Regions from separate parts of the Streptomyces sp. NPDC054047 genome, predicted to be linked through region 2. Evidence: riboswitches for the same ligand, from Rfam matches in the RefSeq annotation. Region 2 holds a riboswitch; each other region holds the start of a gene.

Region 1 (4,269 bases), on a different contig from region 2:
TCGGCCCTGTACGTCAACCTCTACAGCCCTTCCACACTGACCTGGAGGGAGAAGGGTGTCACGGTCACGCAGGCCACCGACTACCCGAGGGAACAGGGCGCGACGCTCACGGTCCGGGGCTCCGCGGCCGCCTTCGACCTGCGGCTGCGCGTACCGGCGTGGGCGAGCGACGGCTTCGCCGTGACCGTAAACGGCAGCAGGGTGAAGGCCGATCCGGCTCCGGGGAGCTACTTGTCGGTCTCCCGCACCTGGCGCGACGGGGACACCGTCCGGGTCTCGATCCCCTTCCGGCTGCGGGTGGAGAAGACCCTCGACAAGCCGGAGATCCAGGCCCTGTTCTACGGACCGGTCCATCTCGTGGCCCGCGACAGCGCCAGGACCTACCTCCGGTTCGGCCTCTACCGCAACGCCGCACTCTCCGGCGACCTGCTGCCCACCCTCACGCCGGTCACCGGCCGGCCGCTGCACTACACGCTCGACGGCATCCGTCTCGCCCCCTTCTCCGAAGGCACGAAGGACCCGACACACGCCTACTTCCAGCGGTCCCAACGGACGGTGGTCTTCGGCACGACCGACTCCGGCGTCACCAACCCGACGGGCCCGGGCGGCACGACGCTCCTCGACGCGATCTGGTCGGCAGCTCCCTTCAGGAACAAGAGCGCGCTGGTCAAGCACGCCCAGACGACCGTGGACTCCTGGGTGGGCGCAGGCCGGCTGAGCGCGGCGGAGGGCAGGAAGGTGGTGCGCACGGCACGGGAGGCGTCCTACGCGCGGTGACCACAGGGGCGAGGGTGGTTGGCATAGAAGGCCGGGTGCTCGTGGAGGCGGCGTACGTAGGTACGCACGTGGGGGTACGGGGAGGTGGCCTCCGTCGCTTCCGGGGCGCGGTGGACGAGCGTTGTCCACAAGTCGACGTCCGCCGAGGTGAGTTCGTCGCCCACGAGGTAGGAGTGGGAGGCCAGGCGGTGGTCGAGGCGGTCCAGCGTCGCGGGGGTGAGCGGGGCGGCGAGGAGTTCGTGCCAGGCGTCGATCCTTGTCACCAGGGCCGGTGGGCGCAGGGCGAGCAGCGGGCCGTTGCCGTGCGCGGCGAGGCGGTCGGTGAGGTCGCCCAGGATGTCGGGCGTGTGGTTGCTGACGACGTGCCCGCTCCATCGGTCGCACAGTGCGGGGACGGTCAGCGGGCCGTCGAAGTGGTGCTCGGTGGCCTCGTAGCAGCGGTGCAGCTCTTCGAGCGCCGCCGGGGCGGTGTCCGGTGTCAGGAGCGTGGTCGTGACCGCGTCCCTGAGTCCGAGGAGGTCGAGCGTGATCGAGACGCGCAGGGAGCGGGGACATTCCGCCGAGAGGTACAGGTGGTAGCGGTGGGGGGCCGAATAGAAGCCGCCCGCCAGGGCGGCGCCGATGCGGCTGCGGATCGGTGGGGGACAGACGCCGCTCGGGGAGCGGGAATCCTCCGGGGAAGGCGTGCGGGAACGGTGCGACGCAGTGATCTCGGGCATGGCTCTCCAGACAGCTGAGGGGGCGCGCCGACCGGGCCGTGCGCACGGCGCCGGGGGCGTCTCTTCCGCGTGACGTCAGAGCGCTGGAATCGACGCGCTGCACACGCGCAGCAGGTCGATGTGCAGACGCCTGGTCAGGACGCGGGGGCGGGGCCGGGGCGCGGACAGGAGGGGCCGCTGGGTGCTGCCGCTCTCACCAACCGCCCTGGTCATGTCCACCAGCCTTGCCGTCGAGGCCCGTTGTGTCCGGGAAAACGTGACCGTCCCCGGAAGTCTGGGCGCGGGGGCCCGGCGCCGTCAAGAAGGCCCAGGCAACTCCGGGCGGAACTCCTGGCGCCGGAGCGGAACAGAAGGAGTGGCCCGGCGGTTGTCCCTGACGGGGACGGAGGGCGAGGCGCGTCCGGCGATGTGAGCACGCCCATGATCCACGGGCATTGCGCACCGCAACGGCCTCACGTAACGTCCCGAGCAGGTTATGAGCGTCAGCGTCAAGCCCTGGCTTGCTGACCGGCAACCCTCCCTCGCGGCGGGGTGCTCCAGGTGAGGACCAGGCGGTGCCCGTATCCAGGGCTCCGCAAGCGCGAGACCGGCGAGGCCCCGGGGCCCGCCGAGCCGGAAAGGGTGGAGGTGACGGACGTGCCACGTGCGTCAGCTGTGTCGTCCGAGCCCACGCCGCCCAAGCCGTCCGCGCCGTCCGCGCCGTCCATGTCGCCCGTGTCCTTCGTGCCGCGCGTCCCGGTGATCGCCCCGAGCCGCCAGGTGCATCTGTACTCCCGGCCGCACATCGACCTGCAGCGCGTCGCCGGCGCGCTCTGTCGTTCCTGACCCGTCACCCCGCCGCCGCACCCTCGGAACCGAGGGGCCGGTGTTCTCGTACGGTCGATCAGGAAGGCACACCTTTCGTGTCGTCATCACCTTCACCCTCATCTTCGCTGCCCTCTTCCGCTCCTTCCGCTCCCTCCGCCGGGCTGCACCTCGCCGTCGCGCTCGACGGCGCGGGCTGGCACCCGGCCGCCTGGCGAGAACCGGACGCCCGCCCAAGGGAGTTGCTCACCGCCCGGTACTGGGCCGACCTCGTCACCGAGGCCGAACGCGGCCTGCTCGACTTCGTGACGATCGAGGACGCGCTCGGGCTCCAGTCCTCGCATTTCACCGAGCCCGACGGACGCACGGATCAGGTGCGAGGCAGGCTCGACGCCGTCCTCATCGCCGCCCGTGTCGCCCCGCTGACCAGCCATATCGGGCTGGTGCCGACCGTGGTGGCCACGCACACCGAGCCCTTCCACATCTCCAAGGCGATCGCCACGCTCGACTACGTCAGTGAGGGCCGCGCCGGTGTACGGGTGCAGGTGTCCGCACGCCGCAACGAGGCCGCGCACTTCGGGCGCCGCACGCTTCCCGCCCTCGAAGCCGTCGAGGACCTCGGCAGGCCGGACGTACGGGAATTGACCTTCGACCTCTTCGACGAGGCGGCCGACCACATCGAGGCCGTGCGCCGGCTCTGGGACAGCTGGGAGGACGACGCGGAGATCCGGGACGCCGCCACCGGCCGCTTCATCGACCGCGACAAGCTGCACTACATCGACTTCGAGTCCAAGCACTTCAGCGTCAAGGGCCCCTCGATCACACCCCGGCCGCCGCAGGGGCGTCCCGTCGTCAGCGCGCTCGCCCACGAGACCCCGACCGAAGCGCCGTTCCGGCTGCTCGGCCGTTCCGCCGACATCGGATACGTCACCCCGCGCGACGCCGGGCACGCACGCGCCGTCGTCACGGCGGTCCGCGCCGAACAGGACGCGGCCGGGCGCTCCGACGAGCCCCTGCACCTCTTCGGCGACCTGGTGGTGTTCCTCGACGACGACCCGGCCGCCGCCGTGGCCCGACGGGATCGTCTGGACGCCCTCGCCGGTCACCCGTACACCAGCGACGCACGGGTGTTCACGGGCACGCCCGCCCAACTGGCGGACCTGCTGCAGGAGTTGCATCAGGCCGGGCTGAGCGGATTCCGGCTGCGCCCCGCCGGCGTCGGCCACGACCTCCCGGCGATCACCCGGGGCCTGGTGCCCGAGCTCCAGCGCCGCGGCGCGTTCCGCCGCGCGTACGAGGCCGACACCCTGCGCGGTCTGCTGGGCCTCACCCGCCCCGCAAGCCGTTACGCCGCCGCTGCCTCCGCCACCGCCTGACCCGGAAGGAAGGAACCCCGTCATGAGCAGGACACAGGGCGAGCGGGACAAGCCGCTCAAGCAGATCCACCTCGCGGCCCACTTCCCCGGCGTCAACAACACCACCGTGTGGAGCGACCCGGAGGCCGGCAGCCACATCGAGTTCAGCTCCTTCGCGCACTTCGCGCGGACCGCCGAACGCGCCAAGTTCGACTTCCTGTTCCTCGCCGAGGGACTGCGGCTGCGCGAACAGGGCGGAAAAATATACGACTTGGACGTCGTCGGACGGCCCGACACCTTCACGGTCCTGAGCGCGCTGGCCGCCGTCACCGAACACCTCGGCCTGACCGGCACCATCAACTCCACCTTCAACGAGCCCTACGAAGTGGCCCGCCAGTTCGCCAGCCTGGACCACCTGTCGGGCGGGCGCGCCGCGTGGAACGTGGTGACCTCCTGGGACGCCTTCACCGGAGAGAACTTCCGCCGCGGCGGATTCCTCCCGCAGGAGGAGCGGTACTCCAGGGCGAAGGAATTCCTCGGCACGGCGAACGAGTTGTTCGACTCCTGGAGCGGGGACGAGATCGTCGCCGACCAGGAGTCCGGCACCTTCCTGC
Region 2 (4,269 bases):
GAAGTCCGCGTCCGCCCCGAGCCCGTGCACGCCGATGCGCGTGCCCGACGTACCGCCGACGACCGCGACGCAGCACTCCGTGAACGCGTCCGCCCAGCGCCCCGTCAGGAACGCCGCCCGGTCGGCGCCCAGGATGCCGCGCAGGAGCTGCTCCGCCACGTCGTCCGGCAGCATCCGGAAGTAGTCCACCGGGGCCCACGGCGTGTGCGAGAAGTGGCCGATGCGCAGGTCGGGGCGGAGTTCGCGCAGCATCCCCGGCACCAGCGCCAGGTGGTAGTCCTGGACCAGGACCGCCGCGCCGTCCGCCGCGCTCTGTGCGAGCGCCTCGGCGAAGGCCCGGTTGTAGGTCTCGTACGACGCCCACTGCGCCCGGAACTCCGGTCCGAAGGCCGGTTCGAGCGGCGTCTGGTAGAGCATGTGGTGGACGAACCACAGGACCGAGTTCGCGATTCCGTTGTAGGCGTCGGCGTGCACGCCCTCGTGCGAGCCCGCGTCGATGTCCAGCATCCGTACGCCGGGCTCACCGACCCCGCGCCGCACGGCCTCCCGGTCGCCGTCCCCCAGCGCCGCGCAGACCCACAGGGCCGATTCACCGTCGGATTCGCCGATCGCGCTGAGCCCGGAGACGAGTCCGCCGCCGCCCCGCTTGGCCGTCAGCTCCCCGTTGTCCTCCAGGGCGTACGTGACGGGGCCGCGGTTGGACGCGACGAGGATCTGTGCGGCGGCGTGCTCGGAGACCATGTGCCGAACCTAGCCCTTCGGGGGAGGACTCAAACGTACGGCCGGGCCCACGGCGGGCCCGGCCGTATACGTTCAAGGAATCAGGGCCCGGCCGCACCGGCTACCGGTCCCGCCTGTAGTCCCTTCTGCTCCTGGCCGCTGCCACCGCCAGCGCGCCCAGGGTGCACAGGGCGATCGCGAGCCCCGCGTACAGCATCGTGTCCGAGTCGCTGCCGGTGTCGGCCAGTTCACCCCGGGTGCCCTGCTGTCCCACGGGCTCGCGCTGCTCCTGCCGCGGGACGGTCCGGGCCTGCACCCGCCGCGGTCGGCTGTCGCCGTCCTGGATGCCCTCGCCGTTCGCGGCGGTGGCGCGGCGCGCCACCACGTCCGCCGCCGCGGCGGGCGCGGTGGCCGCGCCGAGCGCTCCTGCCGTGAGGGTGGCCGTCGCCATGGCCACGGCACCGACGCGTCGCGCGCTTCCCATTACCTGTCTGAGCCACATAAGTGGGGAATGTAGACAAAATGCCCGGTCTGGGGTGGTTACGCCACGCGGCGGGCCGCGTACTCCGCGATGTCGGCCATCGGTGGCCGCTCCTCCGTGTCCACCGCATGGGTGCGCGGCTCGAACCCCCGCTCGCCCCGTTCGAACTGGATGAGCTCGGGGCGTACGAGATGGCCGCGCGCGAGCCGCAGCTGCGCTGTCCGGTAGATCGCCGCCGCCATCCGGCCGAGCGCCTGCCCGTCCTGGTGCCGGTGCTTGCGCACGCCGACGTCGACCTGCGCGAGCGCGTCCAGGCCCACGGTGTGCAGTGCGTCGACGAGCAGGCCCAGCTCCACTCCGTAACCGACGGGGAACGGCAGCCGCTCTAGGAGGGACCTGCGTGCCGCGTACTCGCCGCCCAACGGCTGGACGAACCCCGCCAGTTGGGGCCAGTGCATGTTGAGCAGCGGGCGCGCCATCAGCTCGGTGACCCGGCCGCCCTGACCTGCGGCTGAGGCCAGCGGGCGGTCGTACATCGCCTTCACGAAGTCCACGTCGGGCTCGGTCAGGAGCGGGCCCACGATGCCGGAGACGAAGTCCGCCGAGAACTCCTTCAGGTCCGCGTCGACGAACGCGACGATGTCACCGCCGGTCACCAGGAGCGAGCGCCACAGGACCTCGCCCTTGCCGGGCACGGCCGGGATGCGCGGCAGGATCGCGTCCCGGTGCACGACCCGCGCGCCCGCCTCCCGCGCGACCTCGGCCGTGCGGTCCTTCGAGCCGGAGTCGATCACCACGAGCTCGTCGACGAGGGGGGCCTCCTCGATCAGCTCACGGCGGATCGCGGCGACGATCTCGCCGACCGTCTCCTCCTCGTCGAGCGCGGGCAGGACGACACTCACCGAGGCTCCCGACGCCCGTTTGGCGGCGACGAGTGCGCTGAGCGGACGGTCGGCAACGGACCAGGAACGCCTGGTCAGCCAGCGCTCGGCCTCTTCCAGCACGGGTGGCTCCTCCTGTGTGTGGCCTACATGTGATCCATCTCGCGGTTCGGACGACTATCTCAAGGGTCCAGGCCGTCGGTTACAGTCTTGAACAACGCGGATGACCATCGCATGTCGGGGTCATCGCGCGACAAATGCCCGGAGCCCCTGAAGCCCCGGCGCCATACCGCTCATCCAGAGGGGCAGAGGGATACGGCCCGTTGAAGCCCCGGCAACCATCCCGCCGACCGCGCACGCGAGGTCTCGGTGGGGAAGGTGCCAATTCCGTCTCGTGACGAGATGCGTCACGGGGAAGATGAGGAGAAAGGGCCTCGCCTCCATGGCTGCGCAGACTGTCGCAACGAACGAAACCACCTCTTCGACCCCCTCCAGCAGTGGGTCCGTGGATCTCGGCCCCGCGTCCGGCCTCTCTTGCCGCGAGTGCGGCGAGCTCTACGCCCTCGGTCCGATCTTCGCCTGCCAGGCCTGTTTCGGCCCGCTCGAAGTGGCGTACGACCTGCCGACCGGTGACCCCGAGGCGCTGAGGAAGCAGATCGAGTCCGGCCCCGACAACATCTGGCGCTACGCGCCGCTGCTGCCCGTCCCCGCGGACGTGGCCGAGAAGCCGAACATCAACCCCGGCTGGACCAAGCTGGTCAAGGCCGACAACCTCGCGCGCGAACTCGGCGTCGAGCAGGGCAAGTTGTTCGTCAAGGACGACTCCGGCAACCCGACGCACTCCTTCAAGGACCGTGTTGTCGCGCAGGCCATCGAGGCGGCGCGCGCCTTCGGCTTCACCACCCTGTCCTGCTCCTCCACCGGCAACCTCGCCGGTGCCGTGGGTGCCGCGGCGGCCCGCGCCGGCTTCCGCTCCTGCGTGTTCATCCCGCACGACCTGGAGCAGGGCAAGGTCGTCATGGCCGCGGTCTACGGCGGCGAGCTCGTCGGCATCGAGGGCAACTACGACGACGTGAACCGCTTCTGCTCCGAGCTCATCGGCGACCCGCTGGGCGAGGGCTGGGGCTTCGTGAACGTGAACCTGCGGCCGTACTACGGCGAGGGCTCCAAGACGCTCGCGTACGAGATCTGCGAGCAGCTGGGGTGGCAGCTGCCCGACCAGCTGGTCATCCCGATCGCCTCGGGCTCGCAGCTCACGAAGATCGACAAGGGCCTGAAGGAACTCATCCAGCTGGGTCTGGTCGAGGACAAGCCGTACAAGATCTTCGGCGCGCAGGCCGAGGGCTGCTCCCCGGTGTCGACCGCCTTCAAGGCCGGGCACGACGTCGTACGCCCCCAGAAGCCGAACACGATCGCCAAGTCGCTCGCCATCGGCAACCCCGCCGACGGGCCGTACGTCCTGGACATCGCGCGTCGCACGGGCGGTGCGGTGGAGGACGTGAACGACGAGCAGGTCGTGGACGCGATCAAGCTTCTCGCTCGCACGGAAGGGATCTTCGCGGAGACCGCGGGCGGCGTGACCGTGGGCGTCACGAAGAAGCTGCTCGATGCGGGGCTCATCGACCCGTCGCTGACCACGGTCGTGTTGAACACCGGTGATGGGCTCAAGACCCTCGACGCCGTTGCCGAGACGTCTCAGGCGACGGCGACGATCAAGCCCAGCCTTGAGGCGTTCCGCAGCGCCGGGCTCGCCGGCTAGCCGCCGCAGGGCCCGGCCGCCGTCGCCGACGGACGGTCGTGGTCCGTCCTCGCGCAGTTCCCCGCGCCCCTTGCAGGGGCGCTTCCTCCCCGCATCAAGAGGTGAACCCCATGAGCGTCAAGGTCCGCATCCCCACCATTCTCCGCACCTACACCGGCGGCCAGTCCGAGGTCGTCGCCGAGGGCGCGAACCTCAGCGAGGTCATCGCCGACCTGGAGAAGAACCACGCCGGCATCGCCGCCCGCGTCCTGGACGACCAGGGCAAGCTGCGGCGCTTCGTGAACGTCTACGTGAACGACGACGACGTCCGCTTCGAGCAGGGCCTGGAGACGGCCACGCCGGACGGTGCCGGGGTCTCGATCATTCCCGCCGTCGCGGGTGGTTGATCCTTTAAGGAAATACCCTGCGTAATTGCTGTTGCCCCCTCC
Region 3 (4,269 bases), on a different contig from region 2:
CGCGTCGGCACCCACTTCGCGCTGCTTCCGTCCGGCGTCGCCGTGGTGGAGATGGCCGCGGTCGCCGGGCTCTCGCTGGTCCCGCGCGATCTGCGCGACCCCGGCGCCACGACGACGTACGGCGTGGGCGAGCTGATCCGTGCCGCGCTCGACACGGGCGCCCGCCGCATCCTCGTGGGCTGCGGCGACTCCGGCACATCGGACGGGGGCGCCGGGGCGCTCCAGGCCCTCGGTGCCCGGCTCCTGGACGCGGACGGCTGGGAACTGCCTCACGGCGGACGGGAGTTGACCCGTCTCAGCCGCATCGACCCCTCGGGCCTCGACCCGCGCCTGAAGGACACCGAGATCCGCGTCGCCTGCAACCCCTTCAACGTCCTGACCGGCGAGCGCGGCGTCGCCCGTGTCTTCGGCCCCCAGAAGGGCGCGACGCCCACCCAGGTCGAACAGCTCGCGGCGGCCCTCGAGCACTGGGCGCACGTCCTGAGGCGCGACCTGCACGTCACGGCGGATCTCTCCCTGGGCCCCGGAACAGGCGCGTCCGGCGGCCTCGGCGCCGGTCTCGCCGCCCTCGGTGCCCAGCTGCTCCCCCGCTTCGACGTGCTGCTCGACCACCTGGACCTGGACGCGCGCCTGGCCCGCGCCGATCTCGTCGTCACCGCCGAGGGCGCCCTCGACCACCAGACGCCGCGCGGCAAGATCCCGGCCGAAGTGGCCAGGCGCGCCAAGCGGTTCGGCCGTCCGGTCCTGGTCCTGGCGGGCACGATCGGCCAGGGCGCGCACCACGTCCGGGCGGTGGGCGTGGACGCCTACAGCGCGATCCTGCCCGCGCCGGTCTCGCTCACCGAGGCGCTCGGGCGTGGCGGTGAGTTCCTCACCGACGCGACCGAGCGGGCCCTGCGGATGATCCAGATCGGCACCCGGCTGCCGGTCTCAAAGGCTCAGGCGGTGGTGGTGTCCGGAACGCAACGCCCGTCCTCCGTGCGGTAGTTCCAGCGCGCGCCGTCCGCCACCAGCTCCTTGACGGCGCGCACGAAGCGCTCCACGTGCTCGTCCGGGGTGCCCGCGCCGAAGCTCACGCGGATCGCGTTCAGCGACTTCTCGCCGGGCGCGGCCTCGGGGGCACCGCACTCGCCCTGGGTCTGCGGGTCGCTGCCGAGCAGGGTGCGCACCAGCGGGTGGGCGCAGAAGAGACCGTCGCGTACGCCGATGCCGTACTCGGCGGAGAGCGCGGCGGCGAAGTGCGAGCTGTTCCAGCCCTCGACGACGAAGGAGATGACGCCGACGCGCGGCGCGTCGTCGCCGAAGAGCGAGAGCACCTTCACGGCGGGTACATCGGCGAGGCCCTCGCGGACCTTGGCGATGAGGTGGCGCTCACGGGCGACGAGCTCGTCGAAGCCCGCCTCGGTCAGCGCCTTGCAGGCGGAGGCGATCGAGTACACGCCGATGACGTTCGGCGAACCGGCCTCGTGCCGCGCCGCGGTGTCGTGCCACTCGACGTCCACGCCGCCGTCCGTACGCCGCGCGACCTTGCGCGACGCGCCGCCGCCCGCGAGGTAGGGCTCGGCGTCCCGCAGCCAGTCGGAGCGGCCCGCGAGGACGCCCGAGCCGAAGGGCGCGTACAGCTTGTGGCCGGAGAAGGCGACCCAGTCGACGTCCAACTCGCTGATGGAGACCGGGTGGTGGGGCGCGAGCTGCGCGGCGTCCAGGACGATGCGGGCGCCGTGCGCGTGGGCGGCGGCGGCGAGTTCCTTGACCGGCCACAGCTCACCGGTGACGTTCGAGGCACCGGTCACGCAGACCAGGGCGGGGCCGTAGGGGTCGCGGTCGGCGAGGGCGCGCTCCAGGGTGGCGACGGCCTGGTCGGCGGTGCGCGGGGCGTTCAGGTACGTCACGCGGGCGTCGCGCCAGGGCAGGAGCGAGGCGTGGTGCTCGGTCTCGAAGACGAAGACCTGGCAGTCGGCGGGCAGCGCGGCGGCGAGCAGGTTGAGCGAGTCGGTGGTCGAACGGGTGAAGACGACCTGGTCGTCCTCGCGGCAGCCGAGGAACTCGGCGACCGTGACGCGGCTGTTCTCGAACAGGTCGGTGGAGAGCTGCGAGAGGTACCCGGCGCCGCGGTGCACGCTGCCGTAGTACGGCGCGTACGCGGCCACGTCGTCCCACACCCGCTGCAGCGCGGGGGCGCTCGCCGCGTAGTCGAGCGCCGCGTAGGTCACCTCGCCGCCGGTCACGAGCGGCACGGTGACGTCACGGCCGAGGACGGGCAGCGGGGCGGCACAGAGGGTCTGGTCGGCGGCAGCGATGGAGACAGACATGGCGAACTCCCGTGGGAAGGCAGGCGAGTTCACTGCAAGGGCGCTCGTACGGCGCTGCAGTGACGAAGAGAAAAAGGGGGTGCGGAAGAGGGGCCGGGAAGCCCTATCGCATTCGCTTGCTCACGAGACTGCTCCCTTGAGGACCAGGACCCCAGGGTTCGCAGGGGTCCGCGCTTGCCACGGACCTTGCTGTCCACGGCCTGGTCTTCACCCGGGGCACCCCGCCACGGACGGAGGGTTGCCGGACAGCGAGCCGGGGCCTAATCGCTGTCACTCATGACCTGCGCAGCATCTTGCCACACGATCTTCCCGGTGCACACCGCAGTCCGGCATCCGGACTGCGGTGTGCGCCACACTCAGCTGTTGCTGGCCACCACCCAGCGCTCCAGGGCCCGCTTCGCGGACCCGGAGTCGATCGCCTGCGCCGCCTTCTCGATACCGGCGCCGATCTGCTCCACCAGGGTGCCGTCGCCCGGCGAGAGGGCCACCAGGGCCGCCGCCGTGTTGAGCAGCACGGCGTCCCGCACGGGGCCGCCCTCGCCGTCCAGGAGGCGCAGCGCCACCTCGGCGTTGTACGAGGCGTCGGCGCCCCGCAGCGCCTCCACGGGGACGAGGTCGAGGCCGACGTCCCGGGGGTCGAAGGCCTCCTCGCGCACGGCGCCGTCCCGCACGACCCAGACCCGGGAGGTCGAGGTGGTCGTCAGCTCGTCGAGGCCGTCGTCGCCGCGGAAGACGAGGGAGGAGTTCCCGCGCTCGGCGAAGACCCCGGCCACGATCGGCGCCATCCGCGGGTCGGCGACGCCGACCGCCTGGGCCCGCACCTTGGCCGGGTTGGTGAGCGGACCGAGCGCGTTGAAGACGGTCCGGATGCCCAGCTGGCTGCGCGCCGCGCCGGCGTGCCGCAGCGCCGGGTGGAACTTCACCGCGAAGCAGAAGGTGATCCCCGCTTCCTCGGCCACCTCGACGACCCGCTTCAGCGGCAGCTCCAGGTTCACCCCGAGCTTCTCCAGGACGTCGGAGGCGCCCGACGCGCTGGACGCGGCGCGGTTGCCGTGCTTGACGACCTTCGCGCCCGCGCCCGCGGCCACGATCGCGGACATCGTGGAGATGTTGACGGTCTTGGCGCCGTCACCGCCGGTGCCGACGATGTCGACGGTCTGCCCCGGCACCTCGATCACATTGGCGTGCTCGTACATCGTGCGTACGAGGCCGGAGATCTCCTCCACGGTCTCGCCCTTGGACCGCAGCGCGACCATGAAGCCCGCGATCTGAGCGTCGGTGGCCTCGCCCCGCATGATGCGGTCCATGGCCCAGGCCGTGTCCTCGGCGCTCTGGTCGCGCCCCTCCAGCAGCCCGTTCAGTACACCGGGCCAGGAACGGGCCGCCGCGGTGTTGCCTCCTGCGGGGGTCACAGCGCTCATCTGCCGCTCCTGGGTTCGTCTAGGCATGGGACAGGAACACCTTATCCAGCTCGGGGAACGGCAAAGAGCCCCGTCCATGCACTGGATGCATGGACGGGGCTCCCGCCGTGGCGATCTCTGGTCGGAGCGTCAGACGATCAGTGGTGGCCGTGGCCGCTCGTGATCTCCTTGTACTCCTCGGTGGTGGGCTTGGGGATCTGACCGTCTTCCCCGTAGTAGCCCTTCGAGAGCTTGGCCCGGAGCTTCTGCGAACCCGACACCTTGCGCTCGACGCCGTTCTCGTCGACCGAGGGGCCGATCTCGAGCGGCGCGTACTGCTCGTGCGCGGTGAGCGTGTGCAGCTGCTCCTGGTTGAGCGGCTCGTGGACCTCGATGAACTCACCGTGCGGCAGGCGCTTGATGATGCCCGACTCGCGGCCGTGCAGGACCTTGTCCTTGTCGCGCCGCTGCAGACCCAGGCAGATCCGCTTGGTGACGATGAAGGCGAGGACCGGTGCCACGAAGAAGGCGATGCGCACGAACCAGGTGATCGCGTT

What was found. Region 2 has a riboswitch for S-adenosylmethionine ahead of thrC (threonine synthase). Riboswitches for the same ligand answer to the same signal wherever they lie in the genome.
Region 1: another riboswitch for S-adenosylmethionine. It lies ahead of ACZ6ZP_RS24300 (putative leader peptide); the one in region 2 lies ahead of thrC (threonine synthase).
Region 3: another riboswitch for S-adenosylmethionine. It lies ahead of ACZ6ZP_RS02160 (aminotransferase class V-fold PLP-dependent enzyme); the one in region 2 lies ahead of thrC (threonine synthase).

Annotation. Positions count from the first base shown of each region.
Region 1 is NZ_JBVJKV010000006.1:414,994-419,262, forward strand. It holds gene ACZ6ZP_RS24285 (beta-L-arabinofuranosidase domain-containing protein) at 1-777, shown strand, start outside; gene ACZ6ZP_RS24290 (glutathione S-transferase family protein) at 765-1,496, opposite strand; gene ACZ6ZP_RS24295 (hypothetical protein) at 1,572-1,709, opposite strand; SAM riboswitch class IV at 1,968-2,083, shown strand; gene ACZ6ZP_RS24300 (putative leader peptide) at 2,133-2,321, shown strand; gene ACZ6ZP_RS24305 (LLM class flavin-dependent oxidoreductase) at 2,399-3,676, shown strand; gene ACZ6ZP_RS24310 (NtaA/DmoA family FMN-dependent monooxygenase) at 3,699-4,269, shown strand, end outside.
Region 2 is NZ_JBVJKV010000012.1:141,777-146,045, forward strand. It holds gene ACZ6ZP_RS34695 (alpha,alpha-trehalose-phosphate synthase (UDP-forming)) at 1-741, opposite strand, end outside; gene ACZ6ZP_RS34700 (LAETG motif-containing sortase-dependent surface protein) at 842-1,171, opposite strand; gene ACZ6ZP_RS34705 (glucosyl-3-phosphoglycerate synthase) at 1,261-2,205, opposite strand; SAM riboswitch class I at 2,373-2,507, shown strand; gene thrC (threonine synthase) at 2,525-3,841, shown strand; gene ACZ6ZP_RS34715 (MoaD/ThiS family protein) at 3,952-4,227, shown strand.
Region 3 is NZ_JBVJKV010000001.1:457,852-462,120, forward strand. It holds gene ACZ6ZP_RS02155 (glycerate kinase family protein) at 1-987, shown strand, start outside; gene ACZ6ZP_RS02160 (aminotransferase class V-fold PLP-dependent enzyme) at 939-2,312, opposite strand; SAM riboswitch class IV at 2,478-2,594, opposite strand; gene trpD (anthranilate phosphoribosyltransferase) at 2,669-3,733, opposite strand; gene qcrB (cytochrome bc1 complex cytochrome b subunit) at 3,871-4,269, opposite strand, start outside.